3 regions of the Paenibacillus sp. GM2FR genome follow, and region 1 is predicted to be linked to each of the others. Evidence: riboswitches for the same ligand, from Rfam matches in the RefSeq annotation. Region 1 holds a riboswitch; each other region holds the start of a gene.

Region 1 (5,151 bases):
CGTTAAGACGGATGTAACCCAAGAACAGGAAGTTACGAATATGGTGAAGCAGACGGTTGAGCATTTTGGCCGTGTTGATGTATTGTTCGCCAATGCAGGCATTGCTCATGATGCGCCTGCCGATCAGTTGTCGATGGACAACTGGCAAAGAACGATTGATATTAATCTTACAGGGGTGTTCCTGTGTGATAAATATGTAATCCAGCAAATGCTATCCCAAGGAACCGGAGGGGCGATCGTAAACTGCGGCTCGATCCATAGCCATGTCGGAAAAGCGGGGGTTACCGCCTATGCTTCCGCTAAGGGAGGCGTTAAGCTGTTAACCCAGTCGATGAGCGCGGATTATGCTCCTAAAGGGATTCGGGTCAACGCCGTATGTCCGGGATATATCGATACGCCGCTTATTAAGGGAAGAACGGAAGCGATCACGCAGCATCTGGTCGGCCTTCATCCGATGGGCCGCTTGGGGCAGCCGGAAGAAGTAGCCAAAGCCGTGTTGTTCCTCGCCAGCGAAGATGCATCCTTCATTACAGGCACGAGTTTGCTGGTGGATGGCGGGTATACGGCCGTATAATTGAAGCAAAGCCCCGATATAACAATCGGGGCTTTGTTTGCAGGAGGAAAGACGAAACTTATATAATGCTGACACCAGCGCTGCCGTAACCTGCGACTGCAGTGACAAGAGTTACGCCAGCAGCTGTTGCCGAGAATACCATTAACAAGCGGGTATTGGCTGCCACCGGAATGGCCAGGCCTTCTACGAAGCCATTGCTTACCGTTCCGGGACCTACAATGCCTGTGAGCGGCGGAGCCAACGTAACAAGAGCGCCTGGTATCGGTGCGAAAGTATTGCTCGTAGCCGGTGCACTGTACAGTTGGGCTGTGATTGTAACCGTGGTTCCTGTCAGGGTAAGCGCCAAAGTAGTGCTAAAGGTAGCAGACAGTGCAGTGATGGTACCAGCTCGTGGCGTGTTAAATGCGAAGTCAAGTGCAGTACCTGCTGCTCCCGTAAGGTCGATCGTTCCACCAGCGAGGGTAACGGTAGGGCCGGAAATACCAAAGCCGACCAGACCGACTGTACCTACCAATCCGCCCAAAACAGTAGTCAGAGCAAGTGGCAGACCAGATGCGAATGGGATGATGGCTCCTCCGGCAGCTGCTCCAGTAGCCCCAGTAGCCCCAGTAGCTCCAGCAGGTCCGACGGCTCCAGCAGGTCCGACAGGCCCGACAGGCCCGACAGGTCCCGCCGGTCCGGCAGGTCCAGCAGGTCCAGCTGGTCCAGCAATACCCGTTGTCGGTCCGGCAGGTCCGGCAGGCCCGATAGGTCCAGCTGGTCCAACCGGTCCAACCGGTCCGATAGGCCCTTGAGGACCTACAGGTCCGCGGATAGCTCTTGGGCATCGGCGCTTTTTAACAACACATACATGATCTTTATGGCCACCATGACCATGAGACGGGCATTTCTTTTTCTTCGCATGAATGACTTCTTTCTCTATCTTTTTAAGAGCACACAATAATTTTCTCTTTCTAGAAGAACGTTCCAAATGAAGCACCTCCTTTAGATTTGTTTTATACTACGCAAGTGCTCTCGGTACGGCATGGGTTAATAGCGTACAAATGATAGATATCCACCTATAATTTCCAGAATGTACGCTAGCCCTTAAGGCATTCATCTATTGACGAATAGCAAAAACCATAGGATGAATTTCAAATTTCCATACGATGTTCATAGGCTTATTACGCAGCGTTTCAAAAAAAAAATTAGGCCTTACATGTAATGGGGGAAGCTTTCACAATCCGGGTTTAATTCATGGCATAAACTATCCATCACATGAACGAGTAAGGGAGGCATGTCAAACGCCTGCTATATAGCGAAAAATAAGCCTGGAATAACCCCCCTGAATGGTAAGGGGACAGGCTTGAATGAGGCATTTTTCCGGTGTGTAATATACCCTGGAAGAATGGCATTTCCGCCTCTAAATTTCCAAAAAAAGCGGTTAAAGGGGTTTGACTTTTCCTGAACTTCCCTTTATCATGAACACACGCTTAGTTTCCGGCATACATTTTCCGGAAAGCGGGGGAACCAGTTTCACCAGGGGCGAGTCACTTGGAATCACGAGTGTAGGGTACCATCTTACCCGAGTCCGTCAGCTAACCTCGTCAGCAGTGGATGGGTCTTTTATACATAATGGATGTTTCATAACAAAGGCCCTTTATTCTCTATAGGGGCCTTTCTCTATTTTTTGACCCCCTGCTGGCGGAGCTATGTCTAGATCCCCTGTTTGGTGGTCTTTTTGTATTCTGCTAAAGAGGAGGGGCAAGGTCGGCAAATGTTGAACCAATTGAATCGGTCAGACGGCATTGGGTTAAAGCGTGCACGGAGATGGATGAATCATCTTCCCTGAAGCCCCGACCCGTGCAAGGTATCTGAATGTCTTTATATCCAAGTTAACATATAAATTAACAAGGATTATTTCATCATGCCATTTTTTAAGAATTGCAAAGTCATAACGAAAGGTTGTGGAAAAGTTTTGAAGAAAGTCGTTGTACTGATGTTGTCATTGATTTTGGTGGTATCGCTTGCGGCTTGCGGCGACAAAGGGAGTACGCTGGATCGCGCCATAGAGCAGGGATATATCACCGTGGGTTTTGCGAATGAGAAGCCTTATGCCTATAAAGAGGCCAACGGGGAGCTGACGGGAGAAGCGGTTGAGATTGCCCGAGTTATTCTGGAACGGCTTGGGATCAAGGAAATGAGGGGAGAGCTTACGGAATTCGGTTCACTGGTTGCCGGACTGCAGGCTGAGCGGTTTGATCTCATTACCGCAGGCATGTTCATTAATCCGGACCGCTGCTCTGCCGTATTGTTTGCCGATCCGGAGTACAGCATCGGGGAAGCCATTGCGGTGAAGCAAGGGAACCCGATGGAACTCGGAAGCTATGAGGACATTGCCAAGAATGACCAGGCCAAGGTAGCCGTCATGACCGGCGCGGTCGAAATCGGCTATATGGAGAAGTCTGGTATTCCCACGGACCGGATCGTACAGGTCCCTGACCAGGCCTCGGCCATCAGCGCTCTCCAGGCAGACCGGGTGCAGGCGATTACGATGACGGGGCCGTCCCTGCAGGCGATGCTGGATTCGGCTAACGACGACAGCATCGAACGCGTGGCTGATTTCGAGCAGCCGGTCATCGACGGAGAGAGCGTTCGCGGTTACGGCGCTACGGCTTTTCGCCAAGCGGATACCGAGTTCCAGGAGGCTTACAATGCGGAGCTGCAAAAAATGAAGGAGTCTGGCGAGTTGCTCGAAATTTTGCAAGAGTTCGGGTTCACGGAAGAAGAGCTTCCGGGTGAGATGACGGCCGCCGCGCTTTGCGGGGAATAGCATGCCGAATTCTTGGATCGATTTTCTCCCTACGCTGCTTAAAGGAGCAGAGATCACGATTATCGTCGCGTTTTTTTCAGCCATACTGGCTATCGTGATGTCCTTTGCAGCCGGATTATGCCGGCTGTCGAAGCTGTGGATCGTCCGGACGTTGACAGCCGTGTACGTGGAAGTCTTTCGGGGAACCTCCTTGCTGGTGCAGCTGTTCTGGTTGTATTTTGCCCTTCCGTTCATCGGCATCGAGCTTCCGAAAATGCTGGCGGCGATCCTCGCGATCGGGCTGAACTTCGGCGCATACGGCTCGGAAATCGTTCGAAGCGCCGTGCTGGCCGTTCCGAAAGGACAGTGGGAAGCCGCCTTAGCGCTTAATCTGAAGCCTTGGCAAAGGCTGTGGAATGTGATATTGCCTCAAGCGTCCCTGCGAATGCTTCCCCCTTTCGGAAATCAGCTTGTGGAACTCATCAAATCCACCTCACTGGTTTATTTCATCACGATGGCGGATTTGACGTATCAGGCGATGGTGCTCCGCAACAATTACATCTCCTGGACGACCGAGATTCTGGTGCTGCTGCTCCTCATGTATTTTGTCATTGCTACGCTCGTCTCGCTGGCGGTTCGACTGCTGGAGCGTAAATGGACAGCGGGGAGGTTATAGCCATGTGGGACTGGAACTATGTGTGGGATATCCTGCCGCAGCTCTTGAATGCGTTAAAGATGACGGTATGGGTGACGCTCTGCGCTTTCGCGGTGGCTTTGATCATCGGATTGCTGCTTGCCTTTGCGACACGGAGCCGATTTAAGGTGTTGTCGCTCCTAACCAAAGGAATCATCGAATTTATTCGCAATACACCGCTGCTGGTTCAGGTCTTCTTCCTGTATTACAGTCTGCCGCTCCTCACGGGAATTTCCATTCCGGCTTTCTATGCCGGGGTGATCGGTCTCGGGCTGCATTACAGCACATATCTTTCCGAGGTGTACCGTTCCGGAATCGAGGGAGTGCCGAAGGGACAATGGGAGGCTGCCACAGCACTGAATTACACGAAAGCCCAAACCTGGCGGAGTATTATCCTGCCGCAAGCCGTACCGCCGATCATTCCGGTACTGGGCAATTATTTGATTGTCATGTTTAAAGAAACGCCGATTCTATGCGCCATAACGCTGGTGGAGATGATGCTGACGGCCAAAAATATCGTGTCGCAGTCGTTCCGCGCATTTGAGCCGTATACGCTGGTCGGGATTCTGTTCCTGATCATCAGTTATATCGCCTCTTTGCTTGTGCAAAGGCTGGAAAAGCGTATGAATCTGCAGCGTGGAAAATAAGGAGGGGAGTCTATTGAATGCCGTTGTGATCGATGAGCAAGCGGAAGCGCCGAAGGAGCCGCAGCAGGAGAAAAGTCTCGCTACCGCTACGGGTACAAAGCCGATTGTAAAATATACCGGCGTGACCAAGTCATTTGGTGACCTCCAGGTGCTTAAGGGCATCGATCTGGAAATGCAGCCGGGAGAAAAGGTAGCTGTGATCGGTCCGAGTGGATCGGGCAAAACGACGATGGGCCGGATGCTGATGACGCTGGAAGAACCCACCGAAGGAACCATCGAGGTGGATGGCGAGCTGCTCTGGCATATGGAGGAGAAAGGCAAGCTGGTTCGGGCCAACGAAAAGCATTTGCACCGGATGCGCTGCAATGTCGGCATGGTCTTCCAGCATTTTAATCTGTTCCCGCACATGAATGTGCTTCGCAATGTGACGGAGGCCCCGCGCAAA
Region 2 (5,151 bases), on a different contig from region 1:
GACGGGCCCTACCTGAATCTCGGCGTGAGTCGGACAACCGATCACCAGCTTCTTGGAGCGTTCGATGACCTTCTGCAGTACGGCATCATAGACGTCCTTATGCACGATGGCTCTGGAGCAGGCGGAGCATTTCTGGCCGGAGAAGCCGAATGCCGAAGCGGTGATCGCATCCGCCGCGAGATCCAGATCCGCCTCACTGTCTACGATAATGGCGTCTTTTCCGCCCATTTCGGCGATGACGCGCTTGATCCATCGCTGCCCCGGCTGCGTTTTGGCCGCGCGTTCCTGAATCCGCAGTCCGACGTCGCGGGATCCCGTAAAGCTGATGAACCTGGTCAGCGGATGATCCACCAGATAATCGCCCACTTCCTGGCCCGGTCCCGGCAGGAAGTTGACGACGCCCGGAGGCAGGCTGACTTCTTCCAGCAGCTCCACGAATTTGGCGGCGATGACCGGCGTGGTGCTCGCTGGCTTCAGCACAACGGTGTTACCCGAGACGATGGCTGCTGTGGTCATGCCTGCCATAATCGCGAGCGGAAAATTCCACGGCGGAATGACGATGCCGACGCCAAGCGGGATGTAATAGAGATGATTCTCTTCCTCCTCGTGAACCGTCAACGGCTGGGGCGCGCTTAGACGCTGCATTTCGCGTGCATAGAATTCCATGAAATCGATCGCTTCGGCCGTATCCGCGTCCGCCTCGGCACGCGTTTTGCCGGCTTCCAGCGTCATCAGCGCGGAGAACTCGAGCTTGCGCCGCCGCATGATCGCAGCTGCCTTATACAGATATCGTGCCCGTTCGCTCGGCTCGGTGTGCTTCCACGTCTCAAAGGTACGCGCTGCCGTCTGAATAGCTTGTTCGGCAAGCTCGGTATCGGCTTGGGATACAATGCCGATGACCTGACGTTTCCGAGACGGATTGACCGATTGTGCGGTACGCTCCGTATAGATTTTGGTACCGCCGATAACCAAGGGATACGATTGGCCAAGCTCGGCTTCGACTCCGGATAACGCCGCATCGTATAACTTGTTGTTCCACTCGTTGTTGAAATCCATAAATGGTTCGTTCCGAAAAGGTACGCGCATGGGAGGCCCCTCCTTAACATGATATGAATCGAAGCTTAAGGTCTATGGTCCAGCTGCTGAATGCATCATGGTGGGGTGTTTAGGATCTTCTGGTGAGAAGCTCTATGTTAGATATGTATGTCTTCCTGCATGCCGTCATGATTTTTGCATATGAGTTAAGATAGAGTGCATTTTGGTTTACCTTTTGCAAAGGGGGCGCACGCATGGACGGAACCGAGCTTTACCGTAAAGTGATCCTGACGGTGTCCGGTAATAAATTCGTGAAGTGGTTGTCGATCAAGTACGGTCGGAAATTGGCGGGCAGATTCATAGCCGGCGATACCTTGGATGAGGCGCTGGATGAAATTGAGAGGCTGAACGAGAAGGGCATTCTCGTCACGCTCGATCATTTGGGGGAGGGTATCACGACGCTGGATGAAGCGGCCGGGTACCGGGAGGAGTATTTGAAGCTTGTGGAAGGGATTGCCAAGCGGGGAGTGAAATCGAACGTATCGCTGAAACCGACACAGATGGGGATGGCACTGGACCCCGAGATGGCTTACGAGAACATCAAGCTGGTGGCGAAAAAGGCGAAAGAGCACCGGAACTTCGTTCGTCTGGATATGGAGGATTCCCCGTACACCCAGGCCACGATTGACATGACACTGCGGCTCCATCAAGAGGGGCTGACCAATGTGGGGACTGTGATGCAGGCCTACTTGTTCCGTACGGAGGAGGACGTCAAGAATTTAATGCATGCCGGTGTTAATCTGCGGTTGGTGAAGGGGGCGTACAAAGAGCCTGGAACCATTGCCTTTCAGCAGAAGCGGGAGGTTATTGACAACTATAAGAAATTGATCAAAATGCATTTTGATCAGGGCGCCTACGTCGCGATTGCTTCGCACGATGACCACATCATCGACTGGGTGAAGGTGTTTGCCGAGCAGAGCCGCATAGACAAACAGGAATTTGAGTTTCAGATGCTGTACGGGCTGCGGATGAACGATCAGGCTGCGCTTGCGCAGGACGGCTACCGCATCCGGTGTTATATGCCTTACGGAACGATGTGGTACCCGTATTTCACCCGGCGGCTGGCAGAGAAGCCGGCTAACCTGATGATGGTGCTCAAAAATATGTTCAAGTGAGCGGGGGAAAACAACCAATTGCAATGGAAGCGAGGACGGTAGCTCTTTCTAGCTGTCGTCCTAGAAATAATACGCCTCCGAGCAGTTCATTAGGTAGGAACGCTCCAGCGGAAGGCTACCTAACCGCTTACGGGTGATGTGCTGTTGCAGATTGGCCTCCAGATCGGCGAGGGCCGATACGGCGAGTTGCATCCGTACAGATCCCCATTGCTGCTGCTTCTGGGCATAGCGAACGGCCTCCGTCACGGGCATGCCTCTCAGCCTTGTAAAGACGGATGCCCAGCGGACCAGATCCGCGAACTCTCCCGTGCTTGGCAGTGCATATTCGGCATACCCGGCCGCGTTTTCGCAGCTGATTTTAAACAAACCGCAGTTGCAGCCTTGATCGCTCGAGGGGATAAAGCGTTCAGCCGAGCTCTGGTCGAAACGGAACATCTCCATGTTGCGGATGGGCTCTTCACATATTACAGGCGATGCGGTTTCGATGACGGGTGCCAGTGCGGCCTCGATGAGTTTCGTCATGATCTACGCTCCTTTATAGGAATGTTATATGCACGGCAAAAAGGCCTGGTGAGCAGAGATACCCCGCTCTCCAGGCCTATTTATCGTTAGAGGCCCTACTCCAGTGGCCGCTTCCGCTTAAGGCTCGGGTGGTGTTCTCTCTCAAAACGCGCCTACGAGGTTAGCTGACGGATTCGGGCTTGAGAGCACCCTACCGCAGCGCCTGACCATCAGGCCTGCGGATTCACCCCGTTCACCAACAGAAGCCCCATTGGCGATTTTGGTTCCCCCGTCTCCCGATCTGTCGGGAGCTCAGCGTAAATGAATGTTTCGAATAGATGGATGAATCATACGCCGGAGGAATCTAAAAGTAAATGGCCATATGGGACGGATACATTCCGAAAATCGATAAAAACCGCAAAAGAAAACGTGTACATTGGGTCGTGTCATCTATTATCATGGCAAAATCTCGGTATCTCGATAGATTACGATAAATATAAGAAAACAAGAGAAATACATAGTATAGAGCAGTATTCTGGAGATAATGGACCGGAATTGGTCCGTTCCTGTTCGACATAACGCCACATGTGTTTTTGCTCACATTTACTTCCTGCAGGGCCAGACGTATGATACGAACTATGAATTGACGGACATCAGAGACAGGCAAATGGGCAGCCGATCCATGAAGGCCTACAGACAGTGTGAGAGCTCAGTTGGGCTCTTTTATGGATCGAATCTCGGGAGAAGGCACCATAGGCCTTCACTGAAATTGCAGGATGATGCGACTCTCACCGCTCGAACCTGATGCTGTGTTGTTTTGCTGGACCTGGATGTTTAGTCAATGGCTAATAGAATAACATGCTACTCGTTTTCAATTTTCGCTGAGTCCTTGAATGGAAAAGGAACGGGGGAACCAGTCGGGAGATGAATCTATCTCTCAGGGGTGAATCCCATGGACAAGATAACGGTCTATGGGTAGGGCGACTCTCACGCCCGAATCCGTCAGCTAACCTCGTAAGCGTATCGAGAGAGGCAACGATTGTCGTGGACTTGGGCCATGGTGTATTTCACCGTGTCCTATTAAGGAGCCTGCGGGAAGAGTTCTTCTCTTTCCACGGGCTTCTTTGTTGTTGCCTTCTCTTTCTGACCTTAGGAGGAGAAAAGAAGATGGAGAAACCGCAGGAATTCATCCTGGTATCCGCGCCGAACAAGGCCGGGGAGGAATTCGTCCGCCAGTTGATTCAAAAACATGTTTCGTTTGCGGCCATAGCCAACAACCGGGCTGAGCAGGAGAGGTTGCTGGATCTGGGCTGCAAACACATTATTCTGATTGATACAAGAGACGAGCAAACCTGGATCATTCCCGAGTTTTCCGTCAGCAAGGTGTTTCTGTTCGAAAGCAGCTTGAATTTGTGCTGTCGCTATTTACGGATTTGCCGGACTTGGACCGCAGAGTCGATTTATGTGATCACCCATTCCAGCAATCCGCGATTGATATACAAAGGGTTGGGTGCTGATGTGGTGCTTCATACGAACCATCGTCACGTGGCCTTTCTCATAGCGTCTATTGGCAGTTAAGCGTTTGGCTGATTTCACAACGAGTTTCGGGAGGTTGTATTCATGCAGGATTTAGTTATGTTGCTTATTTTGGGAGGAACCTACGGACTGCTCATGCTGTTTATGTCCTGGTGCGGGCGTGTGGTTTCGGAACCGGAGGCTGATCAGCCGTGATGATCATGTTGATATTCACGATTTTTATTTTTCTCTATTTGATTTATGCGCTGATTCACCCTGAAAAATTCTAGGGAAACGGCTGAAGGAGGAAGGCATTCGTCATGGGCATTTTACAAATTGCCATCGTTATACTCGTTCTGGTGCTGCTGGTCAAGCCGCTGGGAACTTATCTATACCAGGTGTTTCGCAATGAAAGCAATGGAACGGACAGATGGTTCTTCTGGGTGGAGAAACCGATTTTTGCTCTGATCGGCTTGAAAGAACGCAAAGGGATGACATGGAAAGGGTATGCCGTCAGCTTTGTGTTAACGAATATCGTGCTGGTTGCGGCGGGGTACTTGATTCTGCGGCTGCAAAAGGTGCTGCCGCTGAATCCGAACGGTATCGGTCATATGGAACCGACCTTGTCGTTCAACACGATCATCAGCTTTATGACCAATACGAATCTTCAGCATTACAGCGGGGAGTCGGGATTGTCTTATATGGCCCAGATGGCCGTCATTACGATGATGATGTTTACATCCGCCGCGACCGGGCTGTGCGTGGCGATTGCTTTTATCCGGGCGGTAACCAGCAAGGGCACGACCGTCGGCAACTTCTTTGAGGACTTCGTTAAGGCCCATACCCGGGTATTCATCCCGGCCGCGTTCATCATTGCGATGGTGCTGGTGGCGCTGCAGGTACCGCAGACGTTGAAGCCTACGCT
Region 3 (5,151 bases), on a different contig from region 1:
CATGTAGAAGTTCGCAATTGTAAGAGCTAAAGTCTAAGACAACGGAATCTTCGTTTCAACATAGGGGGGTAGATGAAAGTTCCAATTTTGTTATTTGAACTTGTTCCTTCAGCAGTTACAGTATATTTCAACAGAATAAACACTGCACAAAATGTAAAAAGTAAATGGTACATGAAGAGAAAGGACATATCTTCTTATGAATGAATTTTGGGATGAGCTTTGGAAATCGCTTGTATTAATTATATTCGGGATGCTCATGCTTCGTATATCCGGGAGAAAGTCCATTTCACAGATGACGATCCCTACGACGATTACGATGATTTCAATAGGTACCATCATTGTTCAACCAATTGCCAATGAAAGCATACTCCTAACCATCGTTGCTGCAATCGTGTTTATATCAGTGTTGATATTAGTTGAAATCTTACAAGTTCGCTGGAATCGTTTTGAAAAGTGGATTAAAGGACCGGCAATTGTTGTTATTGAAGGCGGCCAATTAGTGATCCATAATATGAAGAAACTGAGATTAACCGTGGATGCTCTGGAGATGAAATTACGGCAGCAAGGAATATCGAAGTTAAGTGATGTGAAGACGGCTACTATCGAACCAAACGGGCAACTTGGTTACGAATTGCATGATTCGGCAAAACCGGTAACCCTTTCGCAACTGGAAAACCTGTTATCAAAATATTTAAACGGTATAGTGAGTGGAAGTGATGCTTTAACCCCCAACCTTCAAAATCAAGAGACAGATTTATTTAATGAAATAAAAAAAGGAGATACCCACGTAACAAATAAAAGGCTTCAATAGCCCAAGCATTCATTGTAGTGATATAAGGAAGCCCCTCCAACTGGAGGGGCCTCCTTATATCACTTGTTTATCCAATCAAAATATGATCTTCCGCATAACCTATTTTAGATAAACGCTTTTTCTGAGCCAGCGCAAAAGCGAGCGTTAACGGACCCAAGCGTCCGGCAAACATCGTAACAATCACAATGACCTTACCGGGGGGAGATAGTTCACTCGTCAGCCCCATCGACAACCCGGTTGTACTGAATGCTGATGTGGCTTCAAACAGCACCTCCAGAAAATGTTCCTCCAGCATTCCCTCCGTGATCGTGAGCAGAAGGGAGACGCAAAGTACAACAACCAATGAACTCATGACAACAGCTAGGGCACGCATAACCGTTTCTTCGCCTATTTTGCGCTTGAATGCGTGAATTTGCCCACCGCCGCGAAACGTTTGGATCGTTGCCAAGATGAGTACAATCAGTGTATTGATTTTGATTCCACCTCCTGTACCTCCAGAGGCAGCTCCGATAAACATCAGAATAATCATAAGGAACTGGGAAGCGGCTAGCATACTGCTGATGTCAATTGTGTTGAATCCAGAACTTCGAGGTGTCGTACCTTGGAAGAAAGCGGCCAACACACGCTCGCCTCCGCTAAGCTGACCAAAGGTGGACGGATTCCAACTTTCCAACAATAGTATAGTTAGAAAACCGATTCCTGAGAGAATGCCTGTGCCCAGAAGAACAACCTTGGAGTGGAGAGACAGTCTCTTCCATGAACGTTTGCGGAATAGATCCACGACAACAATATAGCCGAGTCCGCCGATGATAAAGAGCATAACAATGGTAATATTAACGATTGGATCGCCGACAAAAGGTGAAAGACTGTCAGACCACAAAGCAAATCCCGCATTATTGAAGGCGGAAACGGAATGAAAAAGCGCATAATAGGCTGCCTGACCCCAACCCCATTCGTAATGCCATCGAATCGTAAGAATGACCGTAGCCAACGCCTCAAATGCGAACGCTATAAGCACCATATACAGCGATAGCTTGACTAAACCTTGAGCTGATGTCGAGTGGGTTGTTTGCTGAATGACAAGACGTTGCTTGAGACCTATTCTTTTCCCCAGTACTATGGCTACCATAACACCGAAAGTCATAAATCCGAGTCCGCCAATCTGGATCAAGATCATAATGATGACTTGCCCAAAGGTCGAATAAACACTCCCGGTATCTACAACCACAAGGCCATTCACACATATAGCCGAGGTGGCGGTAAACAAAGCATTCAATAAACCTACAGATTTTCCGTTTGTAGAAGATAGAGGGAGTGTAAGCAACAAGGTACCCGTCCAGATCAGCACAAAAAACACTACCATGATGAGCTGGGGAGGACTCATATTATTCTTCAACTTGTTTACGAATGAATCGATTTTGTAAAGGGCGGAGCGACGTCTGGTATGGTCATCGTTTTCGATCATGGTCATTCTCCGTAATAGGGATATTTATTTCGATGAGTATAAACTGTTTTCTCACATGTGTCACTCCCGTGTAATATTGATCATGCGCTATTTGGACTGGAAAGAAGAAGGGTCTAACACTTTTCCATTGCTTATCTTCAAATACCTGAATTCACTATTTGTCATTATTTTAAGTAAACCCGTATCGAAATCGGTATTCAATTCCTTGAAAAAAAGACCCTCAGCTACAGTTTCGCCTTCAGACTCCCCATTGCTGAGCCTATAATGTTCACCATTTCTGATAACCGTGACTCGTCTTCCCCGTTCATGGGTCTCGGTCATGTGATGTGCCATCCTCTGGACCGCCACAATGTGAAGATCCGTTTCACCTATCCGATTCAGTAGTTCATTAACGAAGGAACCCTGCGTAATTTCCTGCCATCGCGTTTGCCCGGATTGTCCGATGATTAATTGCGTAATATGATGATTTCTGGCTGTCTCCGCAATAATATCTGCAGCTTTACGATCTACGTTCGTTTTTGCGATAAATGTAGCGCCATATTCGTCGCATGTCGTTTGCCATGCGGCCATAAATTTTTCCTGTTCTTGATCAAGCACATCATCTCTTACAGGAATGACGCTCAATACGTACAGGGGGCATTGCAGAAGTTTAGCCAGTTCCCCCCCTCGGCGAATGAGACGTTCCCCATGGGGACCATAATAAACACAAACCATGATTTTTTCGTTATTTGCCATGAATAATTCTGCTCCTTTTCTTTTTCTAAATGTAGATACTCTGCAAACCATTCAGGAAAAAAGCCTGGGAGCAGAGTGTCTGCTTCCAGGCTTTGGACTGTTTAATATGTAACAAGTCAAAATGGTAAGAGGGTTCTCTCCCAAGGACGCTGACGAGGTTAGCTGCCGGATTCGGGTCTGAGAGTCCCCGTCCTTTCTGTTTAGAAAGAATTCACCCCTGAAGCCGTTAGTACGACCTCGATGGTTCCCCCGCTCCCCAAGAGGGGATTAAGCGATTATTAATTATGAAATTATCGTAATTCATATTATGCTAGTTTGTTCTAAATGTAAACCGAAATACAGCATAATAGCATTGCGAAAATTTGTTTTGCAGTAGCATCAATGCTTTGATAAGGTTAATACTACGCAGTAGTAGGCTGAACGGTTTCGTTTACTGAAAATTAGGACAAGAAGGAGGATATCTGATGTTTCGTAGCAAATCACAGCCCCAAATATCAATAAAGCAATTTCATTTAACATCTTCGCGTCTCATACTTTTAGGCTTTGCTCTCCCGATTGTATTAGGGGCTATCTTGTTGGCACTACCCATATCATCATCAACAGGCACCGGTGTCGGTTGGTTAAACGCATTATTCACTTCGACATCTGCAGTATGTGTTACAGGATTGGTTGTGCTGGATACCGGAACCGATTTCTCCCTCTTTGGCCAAATCGTCATCATGTGCTTGATTCAAGTTGGCGGCCTTGGATTCATGACATTTAGTGTGTTGATAGCCGTAGTCCTGGGTAAGAAAATCGGATTGAAAAACCGCCTTCTCATAAAAGAATCTACAAACTCTTTATCAACACAAGGTGTTGTGAAGTTGTCACTGGGTATTTTTCTCATTGCGTTTATAATTGAACTCATGGGAGCAGCCTTGTTAATCACTCGCTGGAAAGAGGAACTGGGTATGGGGCAAGCGGTATATTACGGTGTGTTTCATTCCATTTCATCTTTTAATAACGCTGGATTTAGTCTTTGGTCCGATAGTTTGAGCCGATACGTTGGTGATCCATTAGTCAATATCGTCATTACTCTGCTTTTTATTATAGGCGGCCTCGGATTTACTGTAGTTTTAGATGTGTGGAAGCATAGGCGGTGGACAAAGCTATCCCTGCATTCCAAGATTGTGTTATCAACTTCCGGCTTCCTTTGTCTCACGGGTTTTTTGGTTATATTCATCATCGAATTGTTCAACACCCATACGTTTGGCTCCTTAACGTGGGCAGAACGGATTTGGGCGGGCTATTTTCAAGGCGTAGTAACTCGTACCGCTGGGTTTAATACAATTAATATCGCTGAAATGATGACGGCTTCCCAGTTTTTTATGATCTTTTTAATGTTTATCGGCGCTTCCTCTGGTTCAACAGGAGGGGGGATAAAGACAAACACATTTGCAGTTCTTTTGTTCACTTTGATAAGTATTATAAGGGGCAAACAAGATGTTGAAATACTCAACAGGCGAATCCCTCAATCCATCATCCTTCGATCGTTAGCCGTCATGGTGATTTCAGTCGGGGTGGTTATTTTGGCTACTTTTGTCCTAACCATTAGTGAGCATAGTTTGCAGAAGGATTTTATGGAGGTTCTCTTTGAAGTGACTTCGGCTTTCGGAACAGTTGGTTTATCGATGGGATTAACACCAGAACTCTCACCCTTAGGAAAAGGGATCATTATTTTGACCATGTATATTGGCAGACTTGGACCCTTAACACTTGCATTCGCGTTGTCGCAGCGAATGTTCAAGCAAAAATACCGTTTGCCCGAAGAGAAGGTGCTCATAGGATAAAGCAGCTGACGTAGTACTTAGAAATAAAGTTTTAGGTAGTAGCAATGTACCTAAAGTGTGACGGCGTAAGGAGTATGAGGAAGTTTAGCCGGGTCATCGGCAAATTCCCCATATTTTTACGCTGTGTTTTTGGGTACTTAAAATATGACCGCGGCTTCTTTCTACAGTTTCTACTGCTATTCACTTACCTTCATTGATTTGCCGAGCCCTAATTTCTTAACCAGTGGTTTGATTGTGAGTCCTTGTACGAGCAGAGAGAAGAGGACGACGCTGAAGGTTAGCACAAGAATATCGTCACGGCCTTCGAAGGT

What was found. A riboswitch is a leader RNA that binds a small molecule or an ion and turns the genes downstream of it on or off. The one in region 1 is predicted to bind cyclic di-AMP.
Region 2: another riboswitch for cyclic di-AMP. It lies ahead of PAEVO_RS22900 (hypothetical protein); the one in region 1 lies ahead of ehuB (ectoine/hydroxyectoine ABC transporter substrate-binding protein EhuB).
Region 3: another riboswitch for cyclic di-AMP. It lies ahead of PAEVO_RS07950 (universal stress protein); the one in region 1 lies ahead of ehuB (ectoine/hydroxyectoine ABC transporter substrate-binding protein EhuB).

What each region holds. Positions count from the first base shown of each region.
Region 1 covers NZ_MKZM01000012.1:45,018-50,168, forward strand. Annotated here, with positions in the region: gene PAEVO_RS31515 (SDR family NAD(P)-dependent oxidoreductase) at 1-574, shown strand, start outside; gene PAEVO_RS34770 (exosporium glycoprotein BclB-related protein) at 633-1,544, opposite strand; cyclic di-AMP (ydaO/yuaA leader) riboswitch at 2,034-2,181, shown strand; gene ehuB (ectoine/hydroxyectoine ABC transporter substrate-binding protein EhuB) at 2,532-3,386, shown strand; gene ehuC (ectoine/hydroxyectoine ABC transporter permease subunit EhuC) at 3,388-4,041, shown strand; gene ehuD (ectoine/hydroxyectoine ABC transporter permease subunit EhuD) at 4,044-4,706, shown strand; gene ehuA (ectoine/hydroxyectoine ABC transporter ATP-binding protein EhuA) at 4,720-5,151, shown strand, end outside.
Region 2 covers NZ_MKZM01000009.1:410,488-415,638, forward strand. Annotated here, with positions in the region: gene pruA (L-glutamate gamma-semialdehyde dehydrogenase) at 1-1,086, opposite strand, end outside; gene PAEVO_RS22895 (proline dehydrogenase family protein) at 1,290-2,210, shown strand; gene PAEVO_RS22900 (hypothetical protein) at 2,271-2,732, opposite strand; cyclic di-AMP (ydaO/yuaA leader) riboswitch at 2,866-3,039, opposite strand; cyclic di-AMP (ydaO/yuaA leader) riboswitch at 3,581-3,748, shown strand; gene PAEVO_RS22905 (hypothetical protein) at 3,879-4,289, shown strand; gene PAEVO_RS34930 (potassium-transporting ATPase subunit F) at 4,448-4,516, shown strand; gene kdpA (potassium-transporting ATPase subunit KdpA) at 4,547-5,151, shown strand, end outside.
Region 3 covers NZ_MKZM01000008.1:1,752,360-1,757,510, reverse strand. Annotated here, with positions in the region: gene PAEVO_RS07960 (DUF421 domain-containing protein) at 197-811, shown strand; gene PAEVO_RS07955 (TrkH family potassium uptake protein) at 879-2,276, opposite strand; gene PAEVO_RS07950 (universal stress protein) at 2,364-3,011, opposite strand; cyclic di-AMP (ydaO/yuaA leader) riboswitch at 3,144-3,295, opposite strand; gene PAEVO_RS07945 (TrkH family potassium uptake protein) at 3,476-4,840, shown strand; partial or broken gene PAEVO_RS07940 (cation:proton antiporter) at 5,017-5,151, opposite strand, start outside.